2 linked regions of the Streptomyces collinus genome follow. The protein of the gene in region 1 binds, or shares a complex with, the protein of each later gene. Links are inferred from orthologs where the notes say so. Each region holds a gene or a part of one and is shown in the gene's direction. Other genes may lie near its edges. The genes, in order: secY and secA.

Region 1 (14,791 bases):
GTTCAAGAGCAGCTACAGCAGCGGTACCAACGGCGAGTCCTGCGTCGAGATCGCCATAGCCCCCCACGCCGTCCACGTCCGGGACTCCAAGCACACCGAAGGCCCCCGGCTGGCGATTGCGCCGGAGGCCTGGTCGGAGTTCCTGGCCTCCGTCTAGCCGTCGTTCCGAAGGACGCTCACCGCGCGGTCGAACGCCGAGTCGCGGTTCTTGGCGAACTCCTCCTTCGTGAACACCGGCTCGGTGATGTGGGGCGGGATGCCGGTGCCGTCGTGGGTCCGGCCCGACCGGTTGAGGAACTCCTCGTTCGGGAGGATCGCCGTCATCCCGTTCGGCAGGTTGCGCTGCATGACGTCGGAGAAGACCCCCTGGGTCGGCTGCCCGATACGAAACATGCCGCCCGGGCGGTCGATCAGGGCCTGCGTGAAGGTCTCACCCGCGCTGACGGTCGTGCCCGAGGTCAGTACGGCGATGGGCCCGGTGTAGCGGGGCCCGTCGGCCGGTACGACCCGGATGGGCTCGGGGCGGGTGTGCCGGCCACGGACATGGCATGTCCTGGATCTGGACAAGGATCCGACGCCGGTGATCCGCAGCGGGTGCGCACACTCGCGAAGCACCTGCACGACTTCGCCGACGACGTCTCCGACGCGCTTCGTCTGGTCAAGGGGATGGCGGGGAAGGGCACGCTTCTTGAGTGGGCGGGCAAGTCGGCGGATGTCTTCAAGGGGACTTCGCGGATGTCCCGAAGAACCCGCATGAGCTCACCATCCGGGCGCTGGGTGACGGAGGTGTTGTGACCGCACGCGACGAACTCCTGCGCAACGTGCCGCCGCCCGACGGCGTCGAGATCCACGTCGACTGGGCCGGAATCGAGGAGGCCTTGGGCGTAGCACTGCCGGACGACTACAAGTGGCTCGTCGAGCGGTACGGGCCGGGATCCTTCGACGACTTCCTGCACATCTTCCAGCCGGAATCCCCGTTCGCCATGACCCGTCTCCTGGAGTCCTCGGAGCGGGCCGCGGAGATCCTGGAGCAGGCGCGGGAGAGGGGCGGGAGCATCCCGTACGAGACCGACGAGCTGTTGGCCGTCGGGGCCACGGACAATGGCGACACGATCTACTGGGTGACCCGTCCGGAGGATGAGCCGAATTCCTGGACGATCACGGCCAACGGTGCGCGCACCATGAAGTGGCCGCACTTCGAAGGCGGGATCGTCGCCTTCCTGCTTGCGGTGATGTCCGGTGCACATCACGTGGACGTCTTTCCGCAGGTCTTCCCCCGAGAGCCCGTGTTCTCTCCCTACCCTGCTCCGGATCCGCGCCGCCGCTGATCACCGGAGAGTGGCCCTGCCACGTAGATGCCGTGTCCGCAGGTGGTGCACTTGACCTCGGCGTAACCGGTGGGACTGTCGCGACGCCTCATGTCCCGGACGGCGAGATCGCGCGCACCGCAGTTGGGGCAGGCTGCGTCCGTGATCTGCACCTCTTCGCGCAGTACCTTCCTGCCCAGCGTGGACCATGCGTCTCTGTGAGGTACGACCATGAGTACTCCGGCCCCGGTTTGACCTGCGTCACCCTCGGGGTATTCTCCTCGGCTCGATTGGCGTCGCCCATGCCCCGTATGGCAGACTGTCCGAGTTGCTCGGTCGAGTGTTGATGCTGCGCGCCTCCCGCCGGGAGGACCGGAAGCGAGTCCCACAGTACTCGTCGCCCTAACTGCCACCACGGCAGCGCTGGGGCGGACGTACGGGAATCTTCCGGGAAGTGTCAGCGCGGCACCGACCAGGCACCCGGTGGGCCTTCGCTCCCGGCCTGCGGTTCCGGAAGGGCCGTGCGCATTCCAGCAGGGATGTTCGAACAAGGGACATCTGTGTCAGCGGGAGAGCGACACGCCCGACCGCGTGGGTCGGAGGAACGAAGGCAGCAGAAGGAATCCACCGGGTTCCAGAGCGTTAGAGAGACAGGACTACTGAGTAGCCATGGCGGGACAGAAGATCCGCATCCGGCTCAAGGCCTACGACCACGAGGTCATCGACTCTTCGGCGAAGAAGATCGTCGAGACGGTGACGCGTACTGGTGCGTCGGTCGCAGGCCCGGTGCCGCTGCCCACTGAGAAGAACGTGTACTGCGTCATCAAGTCGCCGCACAAGTACAAGGACTCGCGCGAGCACTTCGAGATGCGCACGCACAAGCGCCTGATCGACATCCTCGACCCGACCCCCAAGACCGTTGACTCTCTGATGCGACTCGACCTCCCGGCCGGTGTCGACATCGAGATCAAGCTCTGAGGGCTGGTGATCTGAGAATGGCTAAGCAGATCAAGGGCATCCTGGGCGAGAAGCTCGGCATGACGCAGGTGTGGGACGCGAACAACCGTGTTGTTCCGGTCACCGTCGTCAAGGCCGGCCCCAACGTCGTCACCCAGGTCCGTACGAACGACGTCGACGGCTACGAGTCCGTCCAGATCGCGTTCGGCGAGATCGACCCGCGCAAGGTGAACAAGCCCCTCAAGGGCCACTTCGCCAAGGCCGACGTCACTCCCCGCCGCCACCTCGTCGAGATCCGTACCGCTGACGCCAGCGAGTACACCCTCGGCCAGGAGATCACCGCCGAGGTGTTCGAGGCCGGCCTCAAGGTCGACGTGACCGGCAAGAGCAAGGGCAAGGGCTTCGCCGGTGTCATGAAGCGTCACAACTTCAAGGGCCTCGGCGCCGGACACGGCACCCAGCGCAAGCACCGCTCGCCCGGTTCCATCGGTGGCTGCGCCACCCCGGGCCGCGTGTTCAAGGGCCTCCGCATGGCGGGTCGCATGGGCAACGAGCGTGTCACCACCCAGAACCTGACCGTCCACGCCGTTGACGCGGAGAAGGGTCTGCTGCTCATCAAGGGCGCGGTTCCCGGTCCGAACGGCGGCCTCGTCCTGGTCCGCACCGCGGCCAAGGGGGCCTGAGGTACCGATGAGCACTGTTGACATCCTTTCGCCTGCAGGCGAGAAGACCGGTAGCGTCGAGCTCCCCGCGGAGATCTTCGGCGTGGAGAAGATCAGCATCCCGCTGATCCACCAGGTCGTCGTCGCGCAGAACGCCGCTGCCCGTCAGGGCACGCACAAGACCAAGACCCGCGGCGAGGTTCGCGGTGGCGGCAAGAAGCCGTACCGCCAGAAGGGCACCGGCCGCGCCCGCCAGGGTTCGACCCGTGCGCCGCAGTTCGCCGGCGGTGGCGTCGTCCACGGCCCGCAGCCGCGTGACTACTCGCAGCGGACCCCGAAGAAGATGAAGGCCGCGGCCCTGCGCCACGCCCTCACCGACCGGGCCCGTCACAACCGCATCCACGTCGTCTCCGGCGTGGTCGAGGGCGAGACCCCCTCCACGAAGGCCGCCAAGTCGCTGTTCGGCAAGATCTCGGAGCGCAAGAACCTGCTCCTGGTCGTCGACCGCGCCGACGAGGCCGCGTGGCTGTCCGCCCGCAACCTGCCCCAGATCCACATCCTGGAGCCGGGCCAGCTGAACACGTACGACGTTCTCGTCTCGGACGACGTGGTCTTCACCAAGGCCGCCTTCGAGTCCTTCGTGTCCGGCCCGAAGGCCAATGACACCGAAGGGAGCGAGGTCTGATGGCTATCCGTCACCCCGCTATCGCCTCCAAGGCGGCGAAGAAGGCCAAGGCCGCGCGCGTCGCCAAGGCGCGCCGCCACGCCGCCGAGGGCAAGAACACCGTCGAGACCCCGCTGAGCAAGTCCTTCACGGACCCCCGTGACGTGCTGCTCAAGCCGGTCGTCTCCGAGAAGAGCTACGCGCTTCTCGACGAGGGCAAGTACACGTTCGTCGTGGACCCGAGCGCCAACAAGACCCAGATCAAGCAGGCCGTCCAGGCGGTCTTCTCGGTCAAGGTCACCGGGGTCAACACGATCAACCGCCAGGGCAAGCGCAAGCGGACCCGCACCGGCTTCGGCCAGCGCGCGTCCACCAAGCGCGCGATCGTGACCCTCGCTGAGGGCGACCGTATCGACATCTTCGGCGGTCCGACCGCCTAAGGGCGGTCCGGATCGTCCGATATCGGACGAGGACTGAGAAATGGGAATCCGCAAGTACAAGCCGACTACGCCGGGCCGTCGTGGCTCCAGCGTCGCCGACTTCGTCGAGGTCACGCGGTCCACGCCGGAGAAGTCGTTGGTCCGCCCCCTGCACAGCAAGGGTGGCCGTAACAACTCCGGTCGTGTGACCGTCCGCCACCAGGGCGGTGGCCACAAGCGCGCCTACCGCGTGATCGACTTCCGTCGTCACGACAAGGACGGCGTGCCGGCGAAGGTCGCGCACATCGAGTACGACCCCAACCGCACCGCGCGCATCGCGCTCCTGCACTACGCGGACGGCGAGAAGCGCTACATCCTCGCGCCGCGTGGCCTGAGCCAGGGCGACCGCGTCGAGAACGGTCCCGGGGCCGACATCAAGCCGGGCAACAACCTTGCCCTGCGCAACATCCCGGTCGGTACCACGCTGCACGCCATCGAGCTGCGTCCCGGTGGCGGTGCGAAGTTCGCCCGCTCCGCCGGCGCCTCGGTGCAGCTGCTCGCGAAGGAGGGCTCGATGGCCCACCTCCGCATGCCGTCCGGTGAGATCCGCCTGGTCGACCAGCGCTGCCGCGCCACGGTCGGCGAGGTGGGCAACGCCGAGCAGAGCAACATCAACTGGGGTAAGGCGGGCCGTAAGCGCTGGCTGGGCGTTCGCCCGACCGTGCGTGGTGTGGTCATGAACCCGGTGGACCACCCGCACGGTGGTGGCGAAGGCCGTACCTCGGGTGGTCGCCACCCGGTGTCCCCCTGGGGCAAGAAGGAAGGCCGTACTCGTTCGCCCAAGAAGGCGTCGAACAAGTACATCGTCCGCCGCCGCAAGACGAACAAGAAGCGCTAAGGACGGGTTGAGATGCCTCGTAGCTTGAAGAAGGGGCCCTTCGTCGACGACCACCTGATCAAGAAGGTGGACGCCCAGAACGAAGCCGGCACCAAGAACGTCATCAAGACCTGGTCCCGTCGCTCCATGATCGTGCCGGCCATGCTCGGCCACACGCTCGCGGTGCACAACGGCAAGACCCACATTCCGGTGTTCGTCACCGAGTCGATGGTCGGCCACAAGCTCGGCGAGTTCTCGCCGACGCGCACCTTCCGGGGTCACGTCAAGGACGACCGGAAGTCGAAGCGCCGCTAAGCGCGGGGTGGAATGACCATGACAGACACTGGAAGGACAACCATGGAAGCCAGGGCCCAGGCGCGGTACATCCGCGTCACGCCCATGAAGGCCCGCCGCGTGGTGGACCTCATCCGTGGCCTGAACGCCACGGAGGCTCAGGCGGTCCTGCGTTTCGCCCCGCAGGCCGCGAGCCAGCCGGTCGGCAAGGTGCTTGACAGCGCCATCGCCAATGCCGCGCACAACTACGACCACACCGATGTCGACAGCCTCTTCGTCTCCGAGGCCTACGTCGACGAGGGCCCGACCCTGAAGCGGTTCCGGCCGCGCGCCCAGGGCCGTGCCTACCGGATCCGCAAGCGGACCAGCCACATCACCGTGGTCGTCAGCAGCAAGGAAGGAACCCGGTAATGGGCCAGAAGGTAAACCCGCACGGGTTCCGGCTCGGTGTCACGACCGACTTCAAGTCGCGTTGGTACGCCGACAAGCTGTACAAGGACTACGTCAAGGAAGACGTCGCCATCCGTCGGATGATGACGTCCGGCATGGAGCGCGCCGGCATCTCCAAGGTCGAGATCGAGCGCACCCGTGACCGCGTGCGTGTGGACATCCACACCGCTCGTCCGGGCATCGTCATCGGCCGCCGTGGCGCCGAGGCCGACCGCATCCGCGGTGACCTCGAGAAGCTCACGGGCAAGCAGGTCCAGCTGAACATCCTCGAGGTCAAGAACCCCGAGACCGACGCTCAGCTGGTTGCCCAGGCCGTCGCCGAGCAGCTCTCCTCCCGCGTCTCCTTCCGCCGCGCCATGCGTAAGAGCATGCAGTCGGCGATGAAGGCCGGCGCCAAGGGCATCAAGATCCAGTGCGGTGGCCGCCTCGGTGGCGCCGAGATGTCCCGCTCGGAGTTCTACCGCGAGGGCCGTGTGCCCCTGCACACGCTCCGCGCGAACGTGGACTACGGCTTCTTCGAGGCCAAGACGACCTTCGGCCGCATCGGCGTGAAGGTCTGGATCTACAAGGGCGACGTCAAGAACATCGCCGAGGTCCGCGCCGAGAACGCTGCGGCCCGTGCGGGTAACCGCCCGGCCCGTGGTGGCGCCGACCGCCCGGCCCGTGGTGGCCGCGGTGGCGAGCGTGGCGGGCGCGGTCGTAAGCCGCAGCAGGCTGCCGGCGCCGAGGCCCCCAAGGCTGAGGCTCCCGCCGCCGCTCCGGCTGAGAGCACCGGAACGGAGGCCTGACCGTCATGCTGATCCCCCGTAGGGTCAAGCACCGCAAGCAGCACCACCCCAAGCGCAACGGCATGTCCAAGGGTGGCACGCAGGTTGCGTTCGGCGAGTACGGCATCCAGGCGCTGACCCCGGCCTACGTGACGAACCGCCAGATCGAGGCGGCTCGTATCGCGATGACCCGCCACATCAAGCGTGGCGGCAAGGTCTGGATCAACATCTACCCGGACCGCCCCCTCACCAAGAAGCCCGCCGAGACCCGCATGGGTTCCGGTAAGGGTTCTCCTGAGTGGTGGATCGCCAACGTCAAGCCCGGACGTGTGATGTTCGAGCTGTCGTACCCCAACGAGAAGATCGCGCGCGAGGCCCTGACCCGTGCGGCTCACAAGCTGCCGATGAAGTGCAAGATCGTCAAGCGCGAGGCAGGTGAAGCGTGATGTCGGCCGGTACCAAGGCGTCTGAGCTGCGCGAGCTGGGCAACGAGGAGCTTCTCGCGAAGCTTCGCGAGGCCAAGGAAGAGCTGTTCAACCTCCGCTTCCAGGCGGCGACGGGTCAGCTCGAGAACCACGGTCGGCTCAAGGCCGTCCGCAAGGACATCGCGCGGATCTACACCCTGATGCGTGAGCGCGAGCTGGGCATCGAGACGGTGGAGAGCGCCTGATGAGCGAGAGCAACGTGACTGAAGAGACCAAGACGGACCGCGGTTTCCGCAAGACCCGCGAGGGCCTGGTCGTCAGCGACAAGATGGACAAGACCGTCGTCGTCGCCGTCGAGGACCGCGTCAAGCACGCGCTGTACGGCAAGGTCATCCGTCGTACGAGCAAGCTCAAGGCCCACGACGAGCAGAACGCCGCGGGTGTCGGCGACCGTGTCCTCCTCATGGAGACCCGGCCGCTGTCCGCGACGAAGCGCTGGCGCGTCGTCGAGATCCTCGAGAAGGCCAAGTAATCCCTCCTAGGGGGACTCCCTAGGCATCGTTCCGCCAGGCTCGGGGCGGGTGTGTGACTCACGCTCCCGCCCCGGGAACCGGCAGACAATCAGGAGATAGACGTGATCCAGCAGGAGTCGCGACTGCGTGTCGCCGACAACACTGGTGCGAAGGAAATCCTTTGCATCCGTGTGCTCGGTGGCTCCGGTCGCCGCTACGCGGGTATCGGTGACGTCATCGTCGCCACCGTCAAGGACGCGATCCCCGGCGGCAACGTGAAGAAGGGTGACGTCATCAAGGCGGTCATCGTTCGCACCGTCAAGGAGCGCCGCCGTCCGGACGGCTCGTACATCCGCTTCGACGAGAACGCCGCCGTCATTCTCAAGAACGACGGCGACCCTCGTGGCACCCGTATCTTCGGCCCGGTGGGCCGGGAGCTGCGCGAGAAGAAGTTCATGAAGATCATCTCGCTCGCGCCGGAGGTGCTGTAAGCATGAAGATCAAGAAGGGCGACCTGGTCCAGGTCATCACCGGTAAGGACAAGGGCAAGCAGGGCAAGGTCATCGCGGCCTTCCCCCGCGAGGACCGTGTCCTGGTCGAGGGTGTCAACCGGGTCAAGAAGCACACCAAGGCCGGTCCGACGGCTCGCGGTTCGCAGGCCGGCGGCATCGTCACCACCGAGGCGCCGATCCACGTCTCCAACGTCCAGCTGGTCGTGGAGAAGGACGGCAACAAGGTCGTGACCCGCGTCGGTTACCGCTTCGACGACGAAGGCAACAAGATCCGCGTTGCCAAGCGGACGGGTGAGGACATCTGATGACGACCACCACCAGCCCGCGTCTGAAGCAGAAGTACCGTGAGGAGATCACGGGCAAGCTGCGTGACGAGTTCAAGTACGAGAACGTCATGCAGATCCCCGGTCTCGTCAAGATCGTGGTCAACATGGGTGTGGGCGACGCCGCCCGCGACTCCAAGCTGATCGAGGGCGCCATCCGCGACCTCACCACGATCACCGGTCAGAAGCCGGCCGTCACCAAGGCCCGCAAGTCCATCGCGCAGTTCAAGCTGCGTGAGGGCCAGCCGATCGGTGCCCACGTCACGCTCCGTGGCGACCGCATGTGGGAGTTCCTGGACCGCACCCTGTCGCTCGCGCTGCCGCGCATCCGCGACTTCCGCGGCCTGTCCCCCAAGCAGTTCGACGGCCGTGGCAACTACACCTTCGGTCTCACGGAGCAGGTCATGTTCCACGAGATCGACCAGGACAAGATCGACCGCACCCGGGGTATGGACATCACCGTGGTGACCACGGCGACCAACGACGCTGAGGGCCGCGCGCTCCTTCGTCACCTCGGCTTCCCCTTCAAGGAGGCGTGAGCGAGATGGCGAAGAAGGCTCTGATCGCTAAGGCTGCTCGTAAGCCCAAGTTCGGTGTGCGTGGCTACACCCGCTGCCAGCGCTGCGGCCGCCCGCACTCCGTGTACCGCAAGTTCGGCCTCTGCCGCGTGTGCCTTCGTGAGATGGCTCACCGTGGCGAGCTGCCGGGCGTGACCAAGAGCTCCTGGTAATCCCCCCAATAGGGGATTCGCAGGGCTCTCGGTAAGCACGTAGGGGTGGCAGGACGCCCGGCCCGCATGGCTTAGGCTTGTGGGGTTGGGCGTCTGCCGCCGCCCGTACGCCGCGGACACCTGTCCGCTCATTGAATGCTTACTACGCCGTAGGTCCACCGCGCCGCACCCGTCCCGTCTCGGATCGGGGAGAGGGATGGCGCACCAGGAAACCCCGGCGAGAGAGGCCGAAGGCCAATTCATGACCATGACTGATCCGATCGCAGACATGTTGACGCGTCTGCGGAACGCGAACTCGGCATACCACGACTCTGTGACGATGCCGGCGTCCAAGATCAAGTCGCACATCGCGGAGATCCTCCAGCAGGAGGGCTTCATCACGGGCTGGAAGGTCGAGGACGCCGAGGTCGGCAAGAACCTCGTCCTGGAGCTGAAGTTCGGCCCCAACCGTGAGCGCTCCATCGCGGGCATCAAGCGGATCTCCAAGCCCGGTCTCCGGGTGTACGCGAAGTCCACCAACCTGCCGAAGGTTCTGGGCGGCCTGGGCGTGGCCATCATCTCCACGTCCCACGGTCTCCTGACCGGCCAGCAGGCGCAGAAGAAGGGCGTGGGTGGGGAAGTCCTCGCCTACGTCTGGTAATTCGGGAACGGAGGAGAGACAGCAATGTCGCGTATCGGCAAGCTCCCCATCCCGGTTCCCGCCGGCGTGGACGTCACCATCGACGGCCGTACGGTCGCGGTCAAGGGCCCCAAGGGCGAACTGACCCACACCGTCATCGCGCCGATCGACATCGCGAAGGCCGAGGACGGCACCCTTCAGGTGCTGCGGCCGAACGACGAGCGGCAGAGCAAGGCCCTGCACGGCCTGTCCCGCACGCTGGTGGCGAACATGATCACCGGTGTGACCCAGGGATACGTCAAGAAGCTCGAAATCAGCGGTGTCGGCTACCGTGTCCTGGCCAAGGGCTCCAACCTGGAGTTCTCCCTGGGCTACAGCCACCCGATCCTGGTCGAGGCCCCCGAGGGCATCACCTTCAAGGTGGAGTCCCCGACCCGTTTCTCGGTCGAGGGCATCGACAAGCAGAAGGTCGGCGAGGTTGCGGCCAACATCCGCAAGCTGCGCAAGCCCGACCCGTACAAGGCCAAGGGTGTCAAGTACGAGGGCGAAGTCATCCGCCGCAAGGTCGGAAAGGCGGGTAAGTAAGCCATGGCATACGGGCAGAAGATCCTTAAGGGCGACGCCTACAAGCGCGCCGCGATCAAGCGCCGCCACATTCGTATCCGTAAGCACATCAACGGTACGGCGGAGCGTCCGCGTCTGGTCGTTACCCGCTCGAACCGCCACATCGTGGCCCAGGTGATCGACGACATCAAGGGTCACACCCTTGCGTCGGCGTCCACCCTGGACACCTCGATCCGCGGTGGCGAGGGCGACAAGTCCGCGCAGGCCAAGCAGGTCGGCGCCCTGGTCGCCGAGCGCGCCAAGGCCGCCGGTGTCGAGGCCGTCGTGTTCGACCGTGGTGGTAACCAGTACGCGGGGCGCATCGCCGCCCTGGCGGACGCCGCCCGCGAGGCCGGACTCAAGTTCTGAGTCGGTTCCGTAGCTAGCGGAAACAGAGAGAGGTAATTCCAATGGCTGGACCCCAGCGCCGCGGTGGCGGTGCCGGTGGCGGCGAGCGGCGGGACCGGAAGGGCCGTGACGGCGGCGCTGCTGCCGCCGAGAAGACCGCGTACGTTGAGCGCGTTGTCGCGATCAACCGCGTCGCCAAGGTTGTGAAGGGTGGTCGTCGCTTCAGCTTCACCGCGCTGGTCGTGGTGGGCGACGGTGACGGCACCGTGGGTGTCGGATACGGCAAGGCCAAGGAGGTGCCGGCCGCCATCGCCAAGGGCGTTGAGGAGGCCAAGAAGCACTTCTTCAAGGTCCCCCGCATCCAGGGCACCATCCCGCACCCCATCCAGGGTGAGAAGGCTGCCGGCGTCGTGCTCCTGAAGCCCGCGTCGCCCGGTACCGGTGTTATCGCCGGTGGTCCGGTGCGTGCCGTGCTCGAGTGCGCCGGTATCCACGACGTGCTGTCGAAGTCGCTCGGCTCCGACAACGCGATCAACATCGTGCACGCGACCGTGGAGGCCCTGAAGGGTCTGCAGCGTCCCGAGGAGATCGCGGCCCGCCGTGGTCTGCCGCTCGAGGACGTCGCCCCCGCGGCTCTTCTCCGTGCGCGTGCCGGGGCGGGTGCGTAATCATGGCGCAGCTCAAGATTACGCAGGTCAAGTCCTACATCGGCAGCAAGCAGAACCACCGTGACACCCTGCGTTCCCTTGGTCTCAAGGGCATCAACACGCAGGTCGTCAAGGAGGATCGTCCCGAGTTCCGCGGCATGGTGCACACCGTCCGCCACCTCGTGACGGTCGAGGAGGTCGACTGATCATGGCGGAGCAGAACCCGCTCAAGATCCACAACCTCCGTCCCGCCCCGGGCGCCAAGACCGCCAAGACCCGTGTCGGTCGTGGTGAGGCGTCGAAGGGTAAGACGGCCGGTCGTGGTACCAAGGGCACGAAGGCCCGTTACCAGGTTCCGGAGCGCTTCGAGGGTGGCCAGATGCCCCTCCACATGCGTCTCCCGAAGCTGAAGGGCTTCAAGAACCCGTTCAAGACCGAGTTCCAGGTCGTGAACCTCGACAAGCTGGCCGCGCTCTACCCCGAGGGTGGCGAGGTCACCGTCGAGGGTCTGGTGGCCAAGGGGGCCGTTCGCAAGAACAGCCTCGTCAAGGTCCTCGGCCAGGGCGAGATCTCCGTGGCGCTGCAGGTGACGGTCGACGCCGTCTCCGGCTCCGCCAAGGAGAAGATCACCGCCGCCGGCGGTTCCGTCACCGAGCTCGTCTGAACACCACAGGCGTCTCGATGACCTGAGCGATCCCGACCGGGGATACCCCACAAATGGGGTATCCCCGGTTGGTCGTTCCTAGGGCGGCAGCTCGCCGGTAAGGTGGCCTGCACTGCCCACTTTTCACTGGGTGCTTCACTTCGGGCACTCTCAGCGGCAGTTGACCGTTACCTATTCGTCGAACCTCAAGACCGTCACCCTTGACGCAGTTGCGCGGGGGTCGCAGGAGGCACCGTGCTCACCGCGTTCGCCCGGGCGTTCAAGACGCCCGACCTGCGCAAGAAGCTGCTCTTCACGCTCGGCATCATCGTGGTCTACCGGGTCGGTACACACATCCCGATCCCAGGCGTCGACTACCGGAACGTCCAGACCTGTATCGATAACGCCGAGGCCAACCAGGGCATCTTCGGCCTGGTCAACATGTTCAGCGGCGGCGCGCTGCTGCAGATCACGATCTTCGCGCTGGGCATCATGCCGTACATCACGGCGAGCATCATTCTGCAGCTGCTGACCGTGGTGATCCCGCGCCTGGAAGCCCTGAAGAAGGAGGGCCAGGCCGGTACGGCGAAGATCACGCAGTACACCCGTTACCTGACGATCGCCCTCGCCATCCTTCAGGGCACCGGCCTCGTCGCCACCGCCCGCAGCGGCGCTCTGTTCCAGGGCTGCCCGGTGGCCAGCCAGATCGTCCCCGACCAGTCGATCTTCGTCACCATCACCATGGTCATCACCATGACCGCCGGTACGGCGGCCGTGATGTGGCTCGGCGAGCTCATCACCGACCGCGGCATCGGCAACGGCATGTCGATCCTGATGTTCATCTCGATCGCCGCCACCTTCCCGTCCGCGCTGTGGGCCATCAAGCAGGAGGGCTCCCTGGCCGGCGGCTGGATCGAGTTCGGCACGGTCATCCTGGTCGGCTTCGCCATGGTCGGCCTGGTGGTCTTCGTCGAGCAGGCCCAGCGCCGCATCCCGGTCCAGTACGCCAAGCGCATGATCGGCCGTCGTTCCTACGGCGGTACGTCCACCTACATCCCGCTCAAGGTGAACCAGGCGGGTGTGATCCCCGTCATCTTCGCCTCGTCGCTGCTCTACATCCCGGCGCTGATCGCTCAGTTCGCGGGAGGCACGTCGGGCTGGAAGACCTGGATCGAGCAACACTTCGTCAAGGGCGACCACCCGTACTACATCATTACGTACTTCCTGCTGATCGTCTTCTTCGCGTTCTTCTATGTGGCGATCTCCTTCAACCCCGAGGAAGTCGCCGACAACATGAAGAAGTATGGTGGCTTCATCCCGGGCATCCGGGCTGGCCGACCGACCGCTGAGTACCTGAGCTACGTACTCAACCGGATCACCTGGCCGGGTTCGCTGTACTTGGGACTGATCGCTCTCGTGCCGACGATGGCGTTGGCAGGTTTCGGGGCAAACCAGAACTTCCCGTTCGGCGGGACCAGCATCCTGATCATCGTGGGTGTCGGTCTCGAGACCGTGAAGCAGATCGAGAGCCAGCTCCAGCAGCGCAATTACGAAGGGTTCCTCCGCTGATGCGTATCGTCCTCGTCGGGCCGCCGGGCGCCGGTAAGGGAACGCAGGCCGCGTTCCTGGCCATGAACCTGTCGATCCCGCACATCTCCACGGGCGACCTGTTCCGGGCCAACATCAGCCGGCAGACGGAACTCGGCAAACTGGCGAAGTCCTACATGGACGCGGGCAATCTCGTGCCCGACGAGGTCACCATCGCCATGGCGAAGGACCGCATGGAGCAGCCGGACGCCGAGAACGGTTTCCTGCTGGACGGCTTCCCCCGCAACGTGTCGCAGGCCGAGGCGCTCGACGAGCTCCTCGAGACCGAGAGCATGCAGCTCGACGCGGTGCTGGACCTGGAGGTCCCCGAGGACGAGGTGGTCAAGCGGATCGCCGGCCGCCGCATCTGCCGTAACGACTCCGCCCACGTCTTCCACGTGACGTACAAGCAGCCGGCCAAGGACGGCGTCTGCGACGTCTGCGGCGGTGAGCTGTACCAGCGCAACGACGACTCCGAGGAGACGGTCCGGACGCGCCTGGAGGTCTACCACACCCAGACCGAGCCGATCATCGACTACTACAAGGCCCAGGGCCTGGTGGTCACGATCTCGGCGCTCGGCAAGGTCGAGGACGTCACGACTCGCGCCATGGAGGCGCTGAAGCGTGGCGAGGGCGACAAGTAGTCGTCCGTACGCAGCTACGGCCGCGGTTCCCCTCGGGGAGCCGCGGCTGCTGTGTGGGTGGGGCCGGTCGCGCGGCCCCGTATCGTTGAAGGCGTTCATCGTCGCCGAAGGTCCAGAAAGGCCGTAGCTCCCATGGTGCAGATCAAAAGCCCCGAGCAGATCGCCAAGATGCGTGAGGCGGGGCTGGTCGTCGCCGCCATTCACGCGGCGACCCGTGAGGCCGCCGTACCCGGGGCCACGACGAAGGATCTGGACCAGGTCGCCCGCAAGGTGCTCGCCGAGCACAACGCCAAGCCGAACTTCCTCGGCTACGGCGGCTTCCCGGCGACGATCTGCACGTCGGTGAACGAGGTCGTCGTCCACGGCATCCCGTCCGACGACGTCGTCCTCAAGGACGGGGACGTCATCTCCATCGACTGCGGCGCGATCATCGACGGCTGGCACGGCGACGCGGCCTTCACGGCCTTCGTCGGGTCCGGTCACTCCCCGGAGCTGGTCGAGCTCTCGCGGGTGACCGAGGAGTCGATGTGGGCCGGCATCGCCGCGATGAAGCAGGGTAACCGCCTGGTCGACGTCTCCCGGGCCATCGAGACGTACATCCGCCGCCAGCCCAAGCCGGGCGGCGGCAAGTACGGGATCATCGAGGACTACGGCGGGCACGGCATCGGCACCGAGATGCACATGGACCCGCACCTGCTGAACTACGTCGACCGGCGGCGCGGCAAGGGCCCGAAGCTGGTGCCCGGCTTCTGCCTCGCGATCGAGCCGATGGTGTCGCTGGGGACGCCGAAGACGGAGGTC
Region 2 (15,651 bases), 1.9 Mb from region 1 along the record:
CGCCTCCGGCTTGTGGCTCCTGTGGCTTCTGCGGGGCGTCACTCGTGTGGGGGATAAGCCGGTGACGGGGCGGCTGGTTGTCCACAGGCGGTCGCCCACGGTTGTCCACAGGGGTGGCCGGGCCTCGCCCGCCGGGGCACAGTGGTGGTCATGCGGCGGTGGTGGCAGGACCTGACCGACCTGGTGCTGCCGGGTGAGTGCGGGGGTTGCGGGGTGCCTCGTACGGTGCTGTGCGCGCGGTGCCGTGCGGTGCTGGGCGGAAGTGCGGTGCGGCGGGTGCGGCCGGTGCCGGAGCCGCCCGGGCTTCCCGCGGTGCACGCGGCGGCCCGGTACGCGGACGAGGTCCGGGCGACGTTGCTGGCCCACAAGGAACGGGGCGCCCTGGCGCTCGCCGGACCGCTCGGAGCGGCGCTGGCGGAAGCCGTACGGGCGGGAGTGCGGGACACCCGGGCTCCGGCGCGGGCCGGAGGGGCCCTGCCCCCGGGCGGCAGGGCTCCTGTGCTCCTCGTGCCGGTGCCGTCCGGGCGGCGGGCCGTGCGGGCCCGGGGGCATGATCCGGCGCGGCGGATCGCGTTCGCGGCCGCGGGTGAGTTGCGGCGGAGGGGGCTTCCGGCCCGGGTGGCCGGCGTGCTGCGCCAGCGCCGGGCCGTGGCCGACCAATCGGGGCTCAACTCCCGGCAGCGGCTGGACAATCTCGCGGGCGCGCTGGCGGTGGCTCCCGGCGGCGCCCGGCTGCTTTCCGGGGGCCCGGTCGTCCTCGTCGACGACGTGATGACCACCGGGGCCTCCCTGGCGGAGGCCGCGCGTGCCGTGCGGGCGGCCTCGGGCGGGCGGCGGGCCGCTTTCGGGATGACGGGGCCGATTCCGAACGCCTCATGCACTTCGGCCGTGTATGCGGGAGAGACGTGGGAAAGCAGAGAGGAACAGAACGTCGGATCAAGGCGGGAGAGGATGGGCCGGCGGCCCGCCCGGCAGGTGAACGCGGGCGCGGACGACGTCGGCGGAGTCGTCGAGGTGCTGTGCGCGGCAGTGGTCGCGGCAACACCGGACTCTTTCGAAATAAACCGGAACTGACTGAGATCTTGTGTCGTTGCAGGTAACGAGAGGGCCTATTCACCTGAACGGAGGTACGCCGCAGTAGAGGGTGACGACATCCGTCCGGGCGAGATATGTTCGGTTGAAGAGGGAAAGCCGCAGGCCACACCTCTCGAATCCGAATGCCGTGCCGCGAGTTTTTCTTCATCACTCGCGCCGGTGGAGTGGAGATCTCGCTCGCGGGGGAGGAGGTGGAAGTCACCGAGTCCGAGGTTCCGGGACTCACCGGAGCCTGGTGCAAAAGGGAGACGCTCCGCACCGCAGCGGAGCGATCCGGGAACGGAGTTCTGCGTGGACATCGTCGTCAAGGGCCGCAAGACCGAGGTGCCCGAGCGGTTCCGGAAGCACGTGGCCGAGAAGCTGAAGCTGGAGAAGATCCAGAAGCTCGATGGCAAGGTGATCAGCCTCGACGTCGAGGTGTCCAAGGAGCCCAACCCCCGGCAGGCCGACCGCTGTGACCGAGTGGAGATCACGCTCCGCTCCCGCGGCCCGGTGATCCGGGCGGAGGCAGCGGCGAGCGATCCGTACGCGGCGCTCGACCTGGCGGCGGAAAAGCTGGAGGCACGGCTGCGCAGGCAGCACGACAAGCGGTACTCGCGCCGTGGCGCGCGCCGGATCCCGGCCGCCGAGGTCGCCGACCACGTCCCGGGCGTGGCGACGCTCAACGGAAACGGCCTGGTGCCGGCTCCCGAGGAGGAGCCCGAGGCCGTACCCACGAAGAAGATCGGCTCGCTGGAAGTGCAGGGTGACGGCCCCATCGTCGTCCGCGAGAAGACCCACGTCGCAGCACCCATGACCCTCGACCAGGCTCTCTACGAGATGGAGCTGGTCGGGCACGACTTCTACCTGTTCGTCGACTCCGAGACCAAGGAACCGAGTGTCGTCTACCGACGACACGCCTACGACTACGGCGTGATCCACCTCAGCACGGACACGATGGTCACCCAGGCGCACGCCCCCGACGCTGGCGGTGCGCTCGGCGGCTGACCGTGCCGGGTGACAGCGGAACAGGTGCCCCTGGAGCGCGTGTGCGCCCCCAGGGGCACCCCCGTGCGACCACTTCGCGCCCCGCTCCGGCACCCCGGTGCCGTCCGGGCATGAAATCATGGTGGCCACGGCCCAACCGGTGGGTCGTTGCTCTGGGTTGGCGATGGCTCAGGACCTCAGGCCACAGCCTTCAGGGGGAGGAACGATGGCGGACAGCTTCGGACCGATGCGTGACGAGGATGCCGACGACGGCGTCGTCGGCATGGGCCCGGACTCGGGGACTCCACGCAAGGAACCGATCAGAGTCCTTGTGGTGGACGACCACGCCTTGTTCCGCCGGGGCCTGGAGATCGTGCTCGCGGCCGAGGAGGACATCCAGGTCATCGGGGAGGCGGGCGACGGCGCCGAGGCCGTCGAGAAGGCCGCCGACCTGCTGCCCGACATCGTCCTGATGGACGTGCGGATGCCCAAGCGGGGCGGGATCGAGGCGTGCACCTCCATCAAGGAGGTGGCACCCAGCGCCAAGATCATCATGCTGACGATCAGCGACGAGGAAGCCGATCTCTACGACGCCATCAAGGCGGGAGCGACCGGCTATCTCCTCAAGGAGATCTCCACGGACGAGGTGGCCACCGCCATTCGCGCGGTGGCCGACGGGCAGTCGCAGATCAGCCCGTCCATGGCGTCGAAACTCCTCACGGAGTTCAAGTCGATGATCCAGCGCACGGACGAACGCCGGCTGGTGCCCGCGCCGCGCCTGACCGACCGCGAACTGGAAGTCCTCAAGCTCGTCGCGACGGGAATGAACAACCGTGACATCGCCAAGGAGTTGTTCATCTCCGAGAACACCGTGAAGAACCACGTCCGCAACATCCTGGAGAAGCTGCAACTGCACTCCAGGATGGAAGCGGTGGTGTACGCGATGCGGGAGAAGATCCTCGAGATCCGCTAGGACGCGGTCTCAGCCGAGAAGGCGGGCGAGTTCCTGCGCCAGGGGCTCGCGAAGCTCCGGGGTGTCGACGCGTTCCACGCGGGCGTCCGTGCAGTCCACCCACGTCGCCGCCTCGGCCAGGGCCTGGGCGACGGCCGGGACGGCCTTCGGGCCGTCCAGGGTGACCTGCTTGGCCACCAGCGTGCGGCCCTCGCGGGCCGGGTCCACACGGCCGACCAGACGGCCGCCGGCCAGGACCGGCATCGCGAAGTAGCCGTGGATCCGCTTCTGTTTGGGGACGTAGGCCTCCAGGCGGTGCGTGAATCCGAAGATCCGCTCCGTGCGCGCCCGCTCCCAGATCAGGGAGTCGAAGGGCGACAGGAGCGTCGTGCGGTGGCGGCCGCGCGGGGGCGTCTCCAGAGCCGCGGGATCGGCCCACGCCGGCTTGCCCCAGCCCTCGACCGAGACCGGGACCAGGCCCGATTCGGCGATCACCGCGTCGACCTGCTCGCCCTTGAGGCGGTGGTAGTCGGCGATGTCCGCGCGGGTGCCCACCCCCAGGGACCGGCCCGCCAGGCCGACCAGGCGGCGCAGGCACTCGGTGTCGTCGAGCTCGTCGTGCAGCAGATCGTCGGGCACGGCGCGCTCGGCAAGGTCGTAGATGCGCTTCCAGCCGCGGCGCTCCACGCAGACCACCTCGCCGTACATCAGGGCGCGTTCCACCGCGACCTTGGAGCCGGACCAGTCCCACCAGTCGTTCGTCTTCTTCGCGCCGCCCAACTCCGTCGCCGTGAGGGGGCCTTCGGAGCGGAGCTGCTTGATGACCTGGTCGTACACGCCGTCGGGCAAGTCGTGGTTCCAGTGCGGGCGGTTGCGGTAGGCGCGGCGGCGGAAGGCGAAGTGGGGCCACTCCTCGATGGGGAGGATGCAGGCGGCGTGGGACCAGTACTCGAAGGAGTGCGTGTCCTGCCAGTAGGCGTCTTCCACCGTTCTGCGGCCGACCGCGCCCAGCCTCGCGTACGGGACGAGTTCATGGGAGCGGGCCAGGACCGAGATGGTGTCGAGCTGTATCGCGCCCAGGTGGCGGAGGATGCCACGGACACCGGAACGGCGGTCGGGCGCGCCGATGAAGCCCTGGGCGCGGAGCACGATTCTGCGGGCCTCGTCCGCGGAGAGGTCTGCGAGGGGGCGAGGGGTGGTCATGGGCGCAGCGTAGGGGGTGGGACTGACAACGAGGGGTGGCCTGCGGATTCGCCGGGACGGCCGGGCAGGTCAGCGGGCCGGCAGGTACGGGGCGGTCGAGGGCAGGCCCATGTCCGAGGGGAGCAGCGAGCCCACCCAGGTGTCCCGTCGTACTCCCTTGTTGTTCGCCGCGGAGCGCAGCGTGCCCTCGATCGTGAAGCCCGCCCGTTCCGCCACCGCGCGGGAGGCCCGGTTGCCCACCTCGGCGCGCCATTCGACGCGGTCGAGCGCGGCGCGGGTGAAGGACCAGCGGCAGGCGGTGATGGCGGCCTCGGTGACGTAGCCGTTGGCGCGGTGCTGCTTGGCGGCCCAGAAGCCGATCTCGCCCATGCCCAGGGTGCGCATCGTGATGCCGAGCATGCCCGTCAGTTCCCCGGAGTGCAGGAAGACGCCGAAGGTGAACATGGAGCCGTCCCTCCAGCCGTCCGGGACCAGTTGTTCCGTGAAGCTCTGGGCGTGCTCGCGCAGGTAGGGCGAGGGGATCGTGGTCCAGCGCTGGATGTCGGGGTCCTGGCAGGCCTCGTACACCGCGTCGGTGTCCTCTGGCCCCACCGTGCGCAGCAGGAGACGGTCCGTGGTGAGGGTGACGGGTTCCATCGGGCGATTCTGCTCGGATGCCGGGCGCGATGTCTCGTGTTTGCCCTCGGTGAAGAGGTGGTCACGGGTTGTGCAATTCGGTGGAGGGGTGCGGCACTATCCGAGGGGGCCGCACGTTGTCCCCTTTGAAGCAGACGTGAATCTCGACGCAGACGTGAAGCAGAATCGAAGCAGCGGACTGTCGCCGTCACGGCAGGCCCTCCCGGCGCGGTGGGGTCCTCGCATACGATGGCCGTTGCTCAGTAAGTCAAGTGGTAACCGACCGTCCCAGGCCCGACCGGCAAGGAGACCAACCCCCGTGTCCGTCCTCTCGAAGCTCATGCGTGCAGGCGAAGGCAAGATCCTGCGCAAGCTGCACCGCATCGCGGACCAGGTCAACTCCATCGAAGAGGACTTCGTCGACCTCTCCGACGCCGAGCTGCGCGCCCTCACCGATGAGTACAAGCAGCGCTACGCCGACGGCGAGACCCTGGACGACCTGCTGCCCGAGGCGTTCGCCACCGTCCGCGAGGCCGCCAAGCGCGTCCTCGGCCAGCGTCACTACGACGTGCAGATGATGGGTGGCGCGGCCCTGCACATGGGTTACGTGGCCGAGATGAAGACCGGTGAGGGCAAGACCCTCGTCGGCACCCTGCCGGCGTACCTGAACGCCCTGTCCGGCAAGGGCGTCCACATCATCACGGTCAACGACTACCTGGCCGAGCGCGACTCCGAGATGATGGGCCGCGTCCACCGGTTCCTGGGCCTCGAGGTCGGCTGCATCCTCGCCAACATGACGCCGGCTCAGCGCCGCGAGCAGTACGCCTGCGACATCACGTACGGCACGAACAACGAGTTCGGCTTCGACTACCTGCGCGACAACATGGCCTGGTCCCAGGACGAGCTCGTCCAGCGCGGCCACAACTTCGCCATCGTCGACGAGGTCGACTCCATCCTCATCGACGAGGCCCGTACGCCGCTGATCATCTCCGGCCCGGCCGACCAGGCCACCAAGTGGTACGGGGACTTCGCCAAGCTGGTGAAGCGTCTCAAGCGCGGCGAGGCCGGCCAGCCGCTCAAGGGCATCGAGGAGACCGGCGACTACGACGTCGACGAGAAGAAGCGCACGGTCGCCATCCACGAGTCCGGCGTCGCCAAGGTCGAGGACTGGCTGGGCATCGACAACCTCTACGAGTCGGTGAACACCCCTCTGGTGGGCTACCTGAACAACGCCATCAAGGCCAAGGAGCTCTTCAAGAAGGACAAGGACTACGTCATCATCGACGACGAGGTCATGATCGTCGACGAGCACACCGGACGTATCCTCGCGGGCCGCCGTTACAACGAGGGCATGCACCAGGCGATCGAGGCGAAGGAAGCGGTGCCGATCAAGGACGAGAACCAGACGCTCGCCACGATCACCCTCCAGAACTTCTTCCGCCTCTACAAGCGCCACGACCACAACGAGAAGGAACAGCCCGGCCTCTGCGGCATGACCGGTACGGCCATGACCGAGGCCGCCGAGTTCCACCAGATCTACAAGCTCGGCGTGGTGCCGATCCCGACCAACCGGCCGATGGTCCGCAAGGACCAGTCGGACCTGATCTACCGGACCGAGGTCGCCAAGTTCGAGGCGGTCGTCGACGACATCGAGGAGAAGCACCGCAAGGGGCAGCCGATCCTCGTCGGCACGACCTCCGTCGAGAAGTCCGAGTACCTCTCGCAGCAGCTCAGCAAGCGTGGCATTCAGCACGAGGTGCTGAACGCCAAGCAGCACGACCGTGAGGCGACCATCGTCGCCCAGGCCGGCCGCAAGGGCGCCGTCACGGTGGCCACGAACATGGCCGGCCGTGGTACGGACATCAAGCTCGGCGGCAACCCGGAGGACCTCGCCGAGGCGGAGCTGCGCCAGCGCGGCCTCGACCCCGAGGAGCACATCGAGGAGTGGGCGCACGCCCTGCCCGAGGCGCTCCAGCGTGCCGAGAAGGCCGTCAAGAACGAGAAGGACGAGGTCGAGAAGCTCGGCGGGCTCTACGTGCTGGGCACCGAGCGGCACGAGTCGCGGCGCATCGACAACCAGCTGCGCGGTCGTTCCGGCCGTCAGGGCGACCCGGGCGAGTCCCGCTTCTACCTCTCCCTCGGCGATGACCTGATGCGCCTGTTCAAGGCCCAGATGGTCGAGCGCGTGATGTCGATGGCGAACGTCCCGGACGACGTGCCGATCGAGAACAAGATGGTCACCCGCGCGATCGCCTCCGCCCAGTCGCAGGTCGAGCAGCAGAACTTCGAGACGCGTAAGAACGTCCTGAAGTACGACGAGGTCCTCAACCGCCAGCGCGAGGTCATCTACGGCGAGCGGCGCCGCGTCCTGGAGGGCGAGGACCTGCACGAGCAGGTGCAGCACTTCATGGACGACACCATCGACGCCTACGTCCAGGCCGAGACCGCCGAGGGCTTCCCCGAGGACTGGGACCTAGACCGGCTGTGGGGCGCCTTCAAGCAGCTCTACCCGTGCAACGTCTCGATCGAGGAGCTGGAGGAGACGGCCGGCGACCGTGCCGGGCTGACCGCCGAGTTCATCGGCGACTCCATCAAGGACGACATCCACGACCAGTACCAGGCGCGTGAGGACCAGCTCGGCTCCGAGATCATGCGGGAGCTGGAGCGCCGGGTCGTGCTGTCGGTCCTGGACCGCAAGTGGCGCGAGCACCTCTACGAGATGGACTACCTCCAGGAGGGCATCGGCCTGCGCGCCATGGCGCAGAAGGACCCGCTGGTCGAGTACCAGCGAGAGGGCTTCGACATGTTCACCGCGATGATGGAGGGCATCAAGGAGGAGTCCGTCGGCTACCTGTTCAACCTGGAGGTCCAGGTCGAGCAGCAGGTCGAGGAGGTCCCGGTCGAGGACACCAAGCCGGTGGCCGACCTGGAGAAGCAGGACGCGGTGCCGGCGCAGGCGGGCTCCCGGCCGGAGATCCGTGCCAAGGGGCTCGACGTCCCGCAGCGGCGCAACCTCCACTTCTCCGCGCCGACGGTCGACGGCGAGGGCGGCACCATCGAGGGCGACTTCACCGAGGACGGCGAGCCGGTGCGCTCCGAGGCCGACGGCCTGACGCGTGCCGAGCGTCGCAAGCAGGCGCGGGGCCGTGGGCGCCGCAAGAAGTGACGGTCGGCTGAACGCCGTAGCGGCTTGAAGGGCCGGACACCTGAGGGTGTCCGGCCCTTCGGCTTCGAGGGCCTCAGTCCGCTTCGGGGGCCTCAGTCCGCTTCGGGGGCCTCAGTCGGCTTCTTCAGCGGCCTCAGTCGAGCGACGGCCTCAGTCGGCTTCCGGGCGAGGCGGGCGGGGGCCGCCGAGTTCGACCGCCGTGCAGCGCCACCGGCGGTCCCGCCCGAGTTCCAGGCGGAAGGCCATGGCGCGCAGCCGGTCGCCGGCACCGACACGGGCGAAGGCCTCGATGGCGCCCGGCCGGGGCTCGTAGTAGCCGATGTCGCGGACGACGGGACGGGCACCGCGGGTGCGCAGGGGGCCGCGTTCGGCCAGCCAGGCCAGCTCGTCGTAGGCGCGGCCACGGGTGTGCCGGAGCATCGAGTGGACGGGGCGGTGTCCGCTCAGCACGGCGACGAGGAGGTCGGCGAAGACGTCGGTGGGCAGGGGCTGGGGGATCGCCGCGGGGAGGGAACCCCGGGTGGGGACGTGGGGGGCCGGTCCGGCGTGGGCGGGGGCCGTTCCGGCCTCGGCGGGGGCCGAGGCGGCGGCGGCCGTGTGTGCCGGGGTGGTGGCCGTTCCTGAGGTCCTGCGGGGTGCTGTGCGGGTCGCGGAGGGGGTAGGCGGGCGCGTGTCCGACGGGCGGGTGCGGGAGGCCCTGGCACGGGCGGAGGCCGGCGGACGGCCGCCCGCGGCCGGAGGCCGGGTCCGGCCACTCCCGGGGGAACGCGGAGGCGCTGCGCCGGCGGGGGCGGCCGGTGCGGCTTCGCGCCGGGTGGGGAAGCGGGGTGGGGTGCTGCCGAGGGTGCCGGGTGCTGTGGTCACGGGATGACGTGGTCCTGTGGCGGCGGCGGGTGTGCTGGGGGTGGCGCCGGGCGAGGTGCGGGGTGGGGTGTCGTCCGGTGTGTGCGACGTGGTCCTGCCCAGGGCGCGGGGTGTGGGGCCGGCGGGTGTGCCTGGGGCAGTGCGGCCCGGGAGGCGGGGTGTGGTGTCGGCGGGTGTGCGCGGCGCAGCGTCGCCCGAGGTGCGGGATGAGGTGTCGGCCGGCGTGCGTGAAGCCGCACCGCCCGAGGCCCCGGGTGTGGTGCCGGCCCCTGTACGCGGCGCAGTGCCGTCCGAGGCGGGGAGCGTCGTGCTCCCCGGCGGGAAGGGTGCGGTCGTCGGGGTGGGGCGGTGGGTGTCGGGGCGGTTGCGGGTGGGGCGGGGCTGGGTCCTGGTCATGACCTTGTACATGGGGGTTCCCGTTTCGTGGGCCCGGTGGATACCGGGGAGTAACTTCGGGTGCTGATCTTGTACGGGGCCGACGGGGGCGGCGGCAAGGAAGCGGGACCCGCGTCGCGGGCGCCGGAATGTTCACCTATCCAGGTGATGTCGGAGGCGTGGAGCCCATGAGTGCGGGGGTGCTCCGGGTGAATTCCGGGCCCGGGGTGGACGCGTCGGGCGTCACGGGGCGGGACTCGAAAGGGGACGCCCCGCACGTATCCTGAAGGCCTTCCGGAGCCTTCCGCGGCCCTTCGGAGCCCCCGACCACGACCACGAAAGCGGCCAGCCCATGCGTGTCTACGTGCCCCTGACCCTCCCCGGTCTCGCCGAGGCGTACAGGACGGGCGAGCTGGGAGCCGGGCCGTTCGTCGCCTACGCCGTGACGCCGGGGCTGCGCGAGTGGTACGTCTCCGACGACACCGAGGAACTGGAGTACGCGGCGCTCGGCCGGGCCGCGCTGGCCTCGCTGCGCCTGCTGGCGGCCGAGCCCGAGGCGCCGCGGCGCCGGGTCGTGATCGCCGTCGACGTGGCCGACCGGGCCGTGAGCGCGGGTCCCGGCCGGGGGCCCGATCCGGCGCCGGGCGAGGTGCGGGTCGCGGGCGCGGTGCCGTTGGGCCAGGCGGCGTCGGTGCACGTCGACGCGGCGGACGCCCAGGCCGATGTGACGGCTGCCGCCGAGGCGCTGCCGGCGGCGGACGGCGGGGACGACGACGCGCAGTCCGTCGTGGACGGGGCGGAGGACCACGAGCTGCTGTGGTTCGCCACGCAGGAGATCGCGAACCTGGTCGGGCACGGGGACTGAACCGGCTCCCGGGGGCGCGTTGAGGCGCCGTCCTCTTGATTGTCAGTGGGGGCGGGTACGTTTTCAGGCATGGGGATGAAGACGGGCGCGCACATTGTCTGGGACTGGAACGGGACGCTGTTCCACGACATCGACGCGATCATCGGGGCGACGAACGCGGCCTTCGCCGAGCTGGGGCTGGAGCCGCTGACGCTGGAGAAGTACCGGGAGCTGTACTGCGTGCCGGTGCCGAAGTTCTATGAGCGGCTGATGGGGCGGCTGCCGACCGAGGCCGAGTGGGAGGCGATGGACGACGTCTTCCACCGGTACTACGCCGAGCACCGGACGGCGTGCGGGCTGACGGTGGGGGCCGTGGAGCTGCTGGCCGGGTGGCGCTCGGCGGGGCGCAGCCAGTCGATCCTGAGCATGTACGTGCACGAGGAGCTCGTGCCGCTGGTGCGCGGGTTCGGCATCGAGCCGCACTTCATACGGGTGGACGGGCGGACCGGGCCGTCGGGGGGCAGCAAGGCCGAGCACATGGTGCGGCACCTGGCGTCGCTGAGCGGGGTGGCTCCGGAGCGCACGGTGGTGATCGGGGACGCGGCGGACGACGCCGTGGCCGCGCTGCATGTCGGGGCCCGGGCCGTGCTGTACACCGGCGGGTCACACAGCCGGGTGAGCCTGGAAGCGGTCGGCGTACCTGTCGTGGACACGTTGGAAGAAGCGGTCGAGGAGGCGGAGCGGCTCGCGGCCTGACCGGTCCCTGGAAGTCCCCCAGACCGAAATGGGTGGCGGCACTGTGCAGAACGTCAAACTTCCAGGGCTGGTTTTGTACACATACGGCTCATGACGGAGCCCCTGTAAGGAGCGATAGCCTTGGTGGCGTGATCAGCGCGATAGTTCGCGGGGACGTCGTCGTCCCTGCCCTGCGCCCGGAGAGCACGGACGACATCCGTGACCGGGCGGCAGTCGCTGGTCTTCGCGGGCGGGACGTGCAGTCGAGGACTCCCGGGACGCCGAACATCACCAGGACCCGGGCGTCGCAGAGAGCGTCGTCACACCGGTGGCGCAGCTCAAGAATGGCTCAGACACCCCCGCTCATCTCACCTTGCGGCATAGCGTCGGATCAGACCGGATACCCCGTGTCACGACGTGAGGTCGTAAGCGCAGAGGCCGTACTTCCTTCTACGTCACGCAACGGCGCGCGACAGGAGCCAGAGGACAATGCAGACCAAGCTGGACGAAGCCAAGGCCGAGTTGCTCGAGAGGGCCGCCCGGGTAGCTGAGAACAGCCCGGTCGGGGGGCACCTACCGACCGGGTCGACGGGCGAGGAGACCCCAGACGCCCAGAAGGCCCCGGACCGCGAGACCCTCCTCACGTTCCTCCAGCGCTACTACCTGCACACGGCCCCGGAGGACCTCACCGACCGCGACCCGGTCGACGTCTTCGGAGCTGCCGTATCGCACTACCGGCTGGCCGAGAACCGCCCCCAGGGCACGGCCAACGTCCGGGTGCACACCCCCACGGTGGAAGAGAACGGGTGGACGTGCAGCCACTCCGTGGTCGAGGTCGTCACCGACGACATGCCCTTCCTCGTCGACTCCGTCACCAACGAGCTGACACGTCAGGGGCGTGGCATCCACGTCGTCATCCACCCCCAGTTCGTCGTGCGGCGCGATGTCACCGGCAAGCTCATCGAGGTCCTGTCGACCCCGGCGACCGGCGACCTTCCGCACGACGCGCACGTCGAGTCCTGGATCCACGTAGAGATCGACCGCGAGACCGACCGGGCCGATCTGAAGCAGATCACCGCCGACCTGCTGCGCGTGCTGTCCGACGCCCGTGAGGCCGTCGAGGACTGGGGCAAGATGCGGGACGCGGCGATCCGGCTGGCGGAGGGGCTGCCGGACGAGCCCATCCCCGCCGACCTGCCCGGCCCCCAGGTCGAAGAGGCCCGCGAGCTGCTGCGCTGGCTGGCCGACGACCACTTCACCTTCCTCGGCTACCGCGAGTACCAGCTGCGCGACGACGACTCGCTGGCCGCCGTGCCCGGCACCGGGCTCGGCATACTGCGCGCGGACCCGCACCACGCGGCCGAGGAGAGCCACCCGGTCAGCCCCTCGTTCGAGCGGCTGCCCGCCGACGCCCGGGCCAAGGCGCGCGAGCACAAGCTGCTCGTGCTGACCAAGGCGAACAGCCGGGCGACCGTGCACCGGCCGTCGTACCTGGACTACATCGGCGTCAAGAAGTTCGACGCCGACGGCAACGTCATCGGTGAGCGCCGCTTCCTCGGGCTGTTCTCCTCCGCCGCCTACACCGAGTCCGTGCGCCGGGTCCCGGTCATCCGGCGCAAGGTCGAGGAGGTCCTGAATCAGGCCGGGTTCTCGCCCAACAGCCACGACGGGCGCGACCTGACGCAGATCCTGGAGACGTACCCGCGCGACGAGCTGTTCCAGACCCCGGTCGACGAGCTGCGGTCGATCGTGACCTCCGTGCTCTACCTCCAGGAGCGCAGGCGGCTCCGGCTCTACCTGCGCCAGGACGAGTACGGGCGCTACTACTCCGCCCTCGTCTACCTCCCGCGCGACCGCTACACCACGGCCGTGCGCCTGAGGATCATCGAGATCCTGAAGGAGGAGCTCGGCGGGATCAGCGTCGACTTCACGGCCTGGAACACCGAGTCGATCCTGTCCCGGCTGCACTTCGTGGTGCGCGTCCCGCAGGGCACCGAGCTGCCGGAGCTGTCCGACTCGGACAAGGAGCGCATCGAGGCCCGGCTGGTGGAGGCCGCCCGCTCCTGGGAGGACGCCTTCGCCGAGGCGCTCAACGCCGAGCTCGGCGAGGAGCACGCGGCGGAAGCGCTGCGCCGCTACGCGCACGCCTTCCCCGAGGGCTACAAGGCCGACCACAACCCGCGCGCCGCGGTCGCCGACCTCGTCCACCTGGAGCAGCTCAACGCCGAAGCGGACAAGGACTTCTCGCTCAGCCTCTACGAGCCGGTGGGCGCCGCCCCCGAGGAGCGCCGTTTCAAGATCTACCGCACGGGCGACGCGATCTCCCTCTCGGCCGTCCTGCCGGTCCTCAACCGGCTCGGTGTCGAGGTCGTCGACGAGCGGCCCTACGAGCTGCGCTGCTCGGACCGCAGCGTGGCCTGGATCTACGACTTCGGTCTGCGCATGCCCCGCGCGAACGGCGGCGGGGACCACTTCGGCGACGACGCCCGCGAGCGCTTCCAGGACGCCTTCGCCGCCACCTGGACCGGCAAGGCGGAGAACGACGGCTTCAACGCCCTCGTGCTCAGCGCCGGGCTGACCTGGCGCCAGGCCGTGGTGCTGCGCGCGTACGCGAAGTACCTGCGTCAGGCGGCGTCGACGTTCAGCCAGGACTACATGGAGGACACCCTCCGCAACAACGTCCACACCACCCGGCTGCTCGTCTCCCTGTTCGAGGCGCGGATGTCGCCCGACCGGCAGCGCGCCGGCCACGAGATCGTGGACGCGCTGCTGGAGGAGGTCGACGCGGCCCTCGACCAGGTCGCCTCGCTCGACGAGGACCGGATCCTGCGGTCCTTCCTCACCGTCATCAAGGCGACGCTGCGGACCAACTTCTTCCAGGAGGCCGCGGGCGGCAAGCCGCACGACTACGTCTCCATGAAGTTCGACCCGCAGGCCATCCCCGACCTGCCGGCACCGCGCCCGGCGTTCGAGATCTGGGTGTACTCGCCGCGCGTCGAGGGCGTGCACCTGCGCTTCGGCAAGGTCGCGCGCGGTGGTCTGCGCTGGTCCGACCGGCGCGAGGACTTCCGCACCGAGATCCTCGGCCTGGTCAAGGCGCAGATGGTGAAGAACACCGTCATCGTGCCGGTCGGCGCCAAGGGCGGCTTCGTCGCCAAGCAGCTGCCGGACCCGTCCGTGGACCGGGACGCGTGGCTCGCCGAGGGCGTCGCCAGCTACAAGACGTTCATCTCGGCGCTGCTCGACATCACCGACAACATGGTCGCGGGCGAGGTCGTGCCCCCGGCGGACGTCGTCCGGCACGACGAGGACGACACCTACCTCGTCGTCGCCGCCGACAAGGGCACGGCGACCTTCTCCGACATCGCCAACGGGGTCGCCGAGAACTACAACTTCTGGCTCGGGGACGCCTTCGCCTCCGGCGGCTCCGCCGGCTACGACCACAAGGGCATGGGCATCACCGCCCGCGGTGCCTGGGAGTCGGTCAAGCGGCACTTCCGCGACATGGGCGTGGACTGCCAGACCGAGGACTTCACGGTCGTCGGCATCGGCGACATGTCCGGTGACGTGTTCGGCAACGGCATGCTGCTCTCCGAGCACATCCGCCTGGTCGCGGCCTTCGACCACCGGCACATCTTCATCGACCCGAACCCGGACGCCGCCACCTCCTACGCCGAGCGCCGCCGCCTGTTCGAGCTGCCCCGCTCCAGCTGGGAGGACTACGACAAGGAGCTGCTGTCGGCCGGCGGCGGCATCTTCCCGCGCACGGCCAAGGCGATCCCGGTCAACGCCCACATCCGCGAGGCCCTCGGCATCGAGGCCAAGGTCACCAAGCTGACCCCGGCCGACCTGATGAAGGCGATCCTGCACGCACCGGTGGACCTGCTGTGGAACGGCGGCATCGGCACGTACGTCAAGTCCTCCACCGAGTCGAACGCGGACGTCGGCGACAAGGCCAACGACGCCATCCGCGTCGACGGCAAGGACCTGCGCGTCAAGGTCGTCGGCGAGGGCGGCAACCTCGGCCTGACCCAGCTCGGCCGGATCGAGTTCGCGCTGCAGGGCGGCCGGATCAACACCGACGCCATCGACAACAGCGCGGGCGTGGACACCTCCGACCACGAGGTGAACATCAAGATCCTGCTCAACGGTCTGGTCCGGGACGGCGACATGACCGTCAAGCAGCGCAACAAGCTGCTCGCCGAGATGACCGACGAGGTCGGCCGCCTGGTGCTGCGCAACAACTACGCGCAGAACACGGCGATCGCCAACGCCCTCGCCCAGTCCAGCGCCATGCTCCACGCCCAGCAGCGCTTCATGAAGCACCTGGTCAGGGAGGGGCACCTGGACCGGGCGCTGGAGTTCCTGCCCACCGACCGCCAGATCCGCGAGCGGCTCGCCCAGGGCCACGGACTGACCGGCCCGGAGACGGCCGTCCTGCTGGCGTACACGAAGATCACGGTCGCCGACGAGCTGCTGCACACCTCGCTGCCGGACGACCCGTACCTGAGCACCCTGCTGCACGCGTACTTCCCGAAGGAGCTGCGCGAGCAGTACCCCGAACATCTCGTCAGCCACCCGCTGCGCCGCGAGATCACCACGACCGTCCTGGTCAACGACACGGTCAACACGGGCGGCACGACGTACCTGCACCGGCTGCGCGAGGAGACCGGCGCGTCGCTGGAGGAGATCGTGCGGGCGCAGACCGCCGCCCGGGCGATCTTCCGCCAGTCCCCGGTGTGGGACGGGGTCGAGGCGCTCGACAACACGGTCGAGGCCGAGGTCCAGACCCGCATCCGGCTGCACGCGCGCCGCCTGGTGGAGCGCGGCACGCGC

The links.
Region 2: the proteins of secY (region 1) and secA are in contact, whole or in part, in a crystal structure (PDB 3DIN), measured with the Thermotoga maritima proteins. The link is inferred for Streptomyces collinus from one-to-one orthologs. Residues at the interface, in WP_004081795.1 of Thermotoga maritima: Glu108, Gly109, Glu110, Glu111, Ala236, Glu237, Arg238, Arg239, Ile240, Thr241, Ile242, Gln243, Tyr244, Ala245, Arg246, Arg247, Val248, Thr249, Gly250, Arg251, Arg252, Val253, Tyr254, Gly256, Ala257, Ser258, Thr259, Tyr260, Leu261, Pro262; in WP_004082002.1 of Thermotoga maritima: Glu261, Ala262, Arg263, Lys300, Ala301, Arg302, Thr303, Ile304, Ile305, Leu323, Tyr324, Asp325, Pro326, Val329, Ser330, Tyr333, Ile336, Lys340, Phe345, Val349, Glu363, Phe364, Tyr374, Ser375, Gly376, Gly377, Glu393, Ile395, Thr482, Ser483.

Annotation. Positions count from the first base shown.
Region 1 is NZ_CP133771.1:5,330,088-5,344,878, forward strand. What follows is about bases 11,189-14,171. They hold secY (preprotein translocase subunit SecY), read left to right. Parts: upstream 11,189-12,014; coding sequence 12,015-13,328; downstream 13,329-14,171. Other genes in these bases: rpmD (50S ribosomal protein L30), read left to right, coding at 11,189-11,322; rplO (50S ribosomal protein L15), read left to right, coding at 11,325-11,780; RFN52_RS24435 (adenylate kinase), read left to right, coding at 13,328-13,990; map (type I methionyl aminopeptidase), read left to right, coding at 14,123-14,171. Outside these bases: RFN52_RS24310 (DUF397 domain-containing protein), read left to right, coding at 1-157; RFN52_RS24320 (SMI1/KNR4 family protein), read left to right, coding at 792-1,328; rpsJ (30S ribosomal protein S10), read left to right, coding at 1,977-2,285; rplC (50S ribosomal protein L3), read left to right, coding at 2,303-2,947; rplD (50S ribosomal protein L4), read left to right, coding at 2,955-3,611; rplW (50S ribosomal protein L23), read left to right, coding at 3,611-4,030; rplB (50S ribosomal protein L2), read left to right, coding at 4,071-4,907; rpsS (30S ribosomal protein S19), read left to right, coding at 4,920-5,201; rplV (50S ribosomal protein L22), read left to right, coding at 5,244-5,591; rpsC (30S ribosomal protein S3), read left to right, coding at 5,591-6,418; rplP (50S ribosomal protein L16), read left to right, coding at 6,424-6,843; rpmC (50S ribosomal protein L29), read left to right, coding at 6,843-7,067; rpsQ (30S ribosomal protein S17), read left to right, coding at 7,067-7,354; rplN (50S ribosomal protein L14), read left to right, coding at 7,457-7,825; rplX (50S ribosomal protein L24), read left to right, coding at 7,828-8,151; rplE (50S ribosomal protein L5), read left to right, coding at 8,151-8,708; and 7 more genes. UniProt on the Escherichia coli protein: The central subunit of the protein translocation channel SecYEG. Consists of two halves formed by TMs 1-5 and 6-10.
Region 2 is NZ_CP133771.1:3,468,168-3,483,818, reverse strand. The notes cover bases 4,840-8,197. They hold secA (preprotein translocase subunit SecA), read left to right. Parts: upstream 4,840-5,150; coding sequence 5,151-7,997; downstream 7,998-8,197. Other genes in these bases: RFN52_RS15620 (Rv3235 family protein), read right to left, coding at 8,148-8,197; RFN52_RS15630 (GNAT family N-acetyltransferase), read right to left, coding at 4,840-4,852. In the rest of the region: RFN52_RS15650 (ComF family protein), read left to right, coding at 151-1,074; hpf (ribosome hibernation-promoting factor, HPF/YfiA family), read left to right, coding at 1,387-2,082; RFN52_RS15640 (response regulator), read left to right, coding at 2,288-3,034; RFN52_RS15635 (winged helix-turn-helix domain-containing protein), read right to left, coding at 3,044-4,216; more of RFN52_RS15630, read right to left, coding at 4,286-4,839; more of RFN52_RS15620, read right to left, coding at 8,198-8,861; RFN52_RS15615 (DUF6912 family protein), read left to right, coding at 9,589-10,101; RFN52_RS15610 (HAD family hydrolase), read left to right, coding at 10,171-10,836; RFN52_RS15605 (NAD-glutamate dehydrogenase), read left to right, coding at 11,305-15,651. UniProt on the Escherichia coli protein: Required for protein export, interacts with the SecYEG preprotein conducting channel.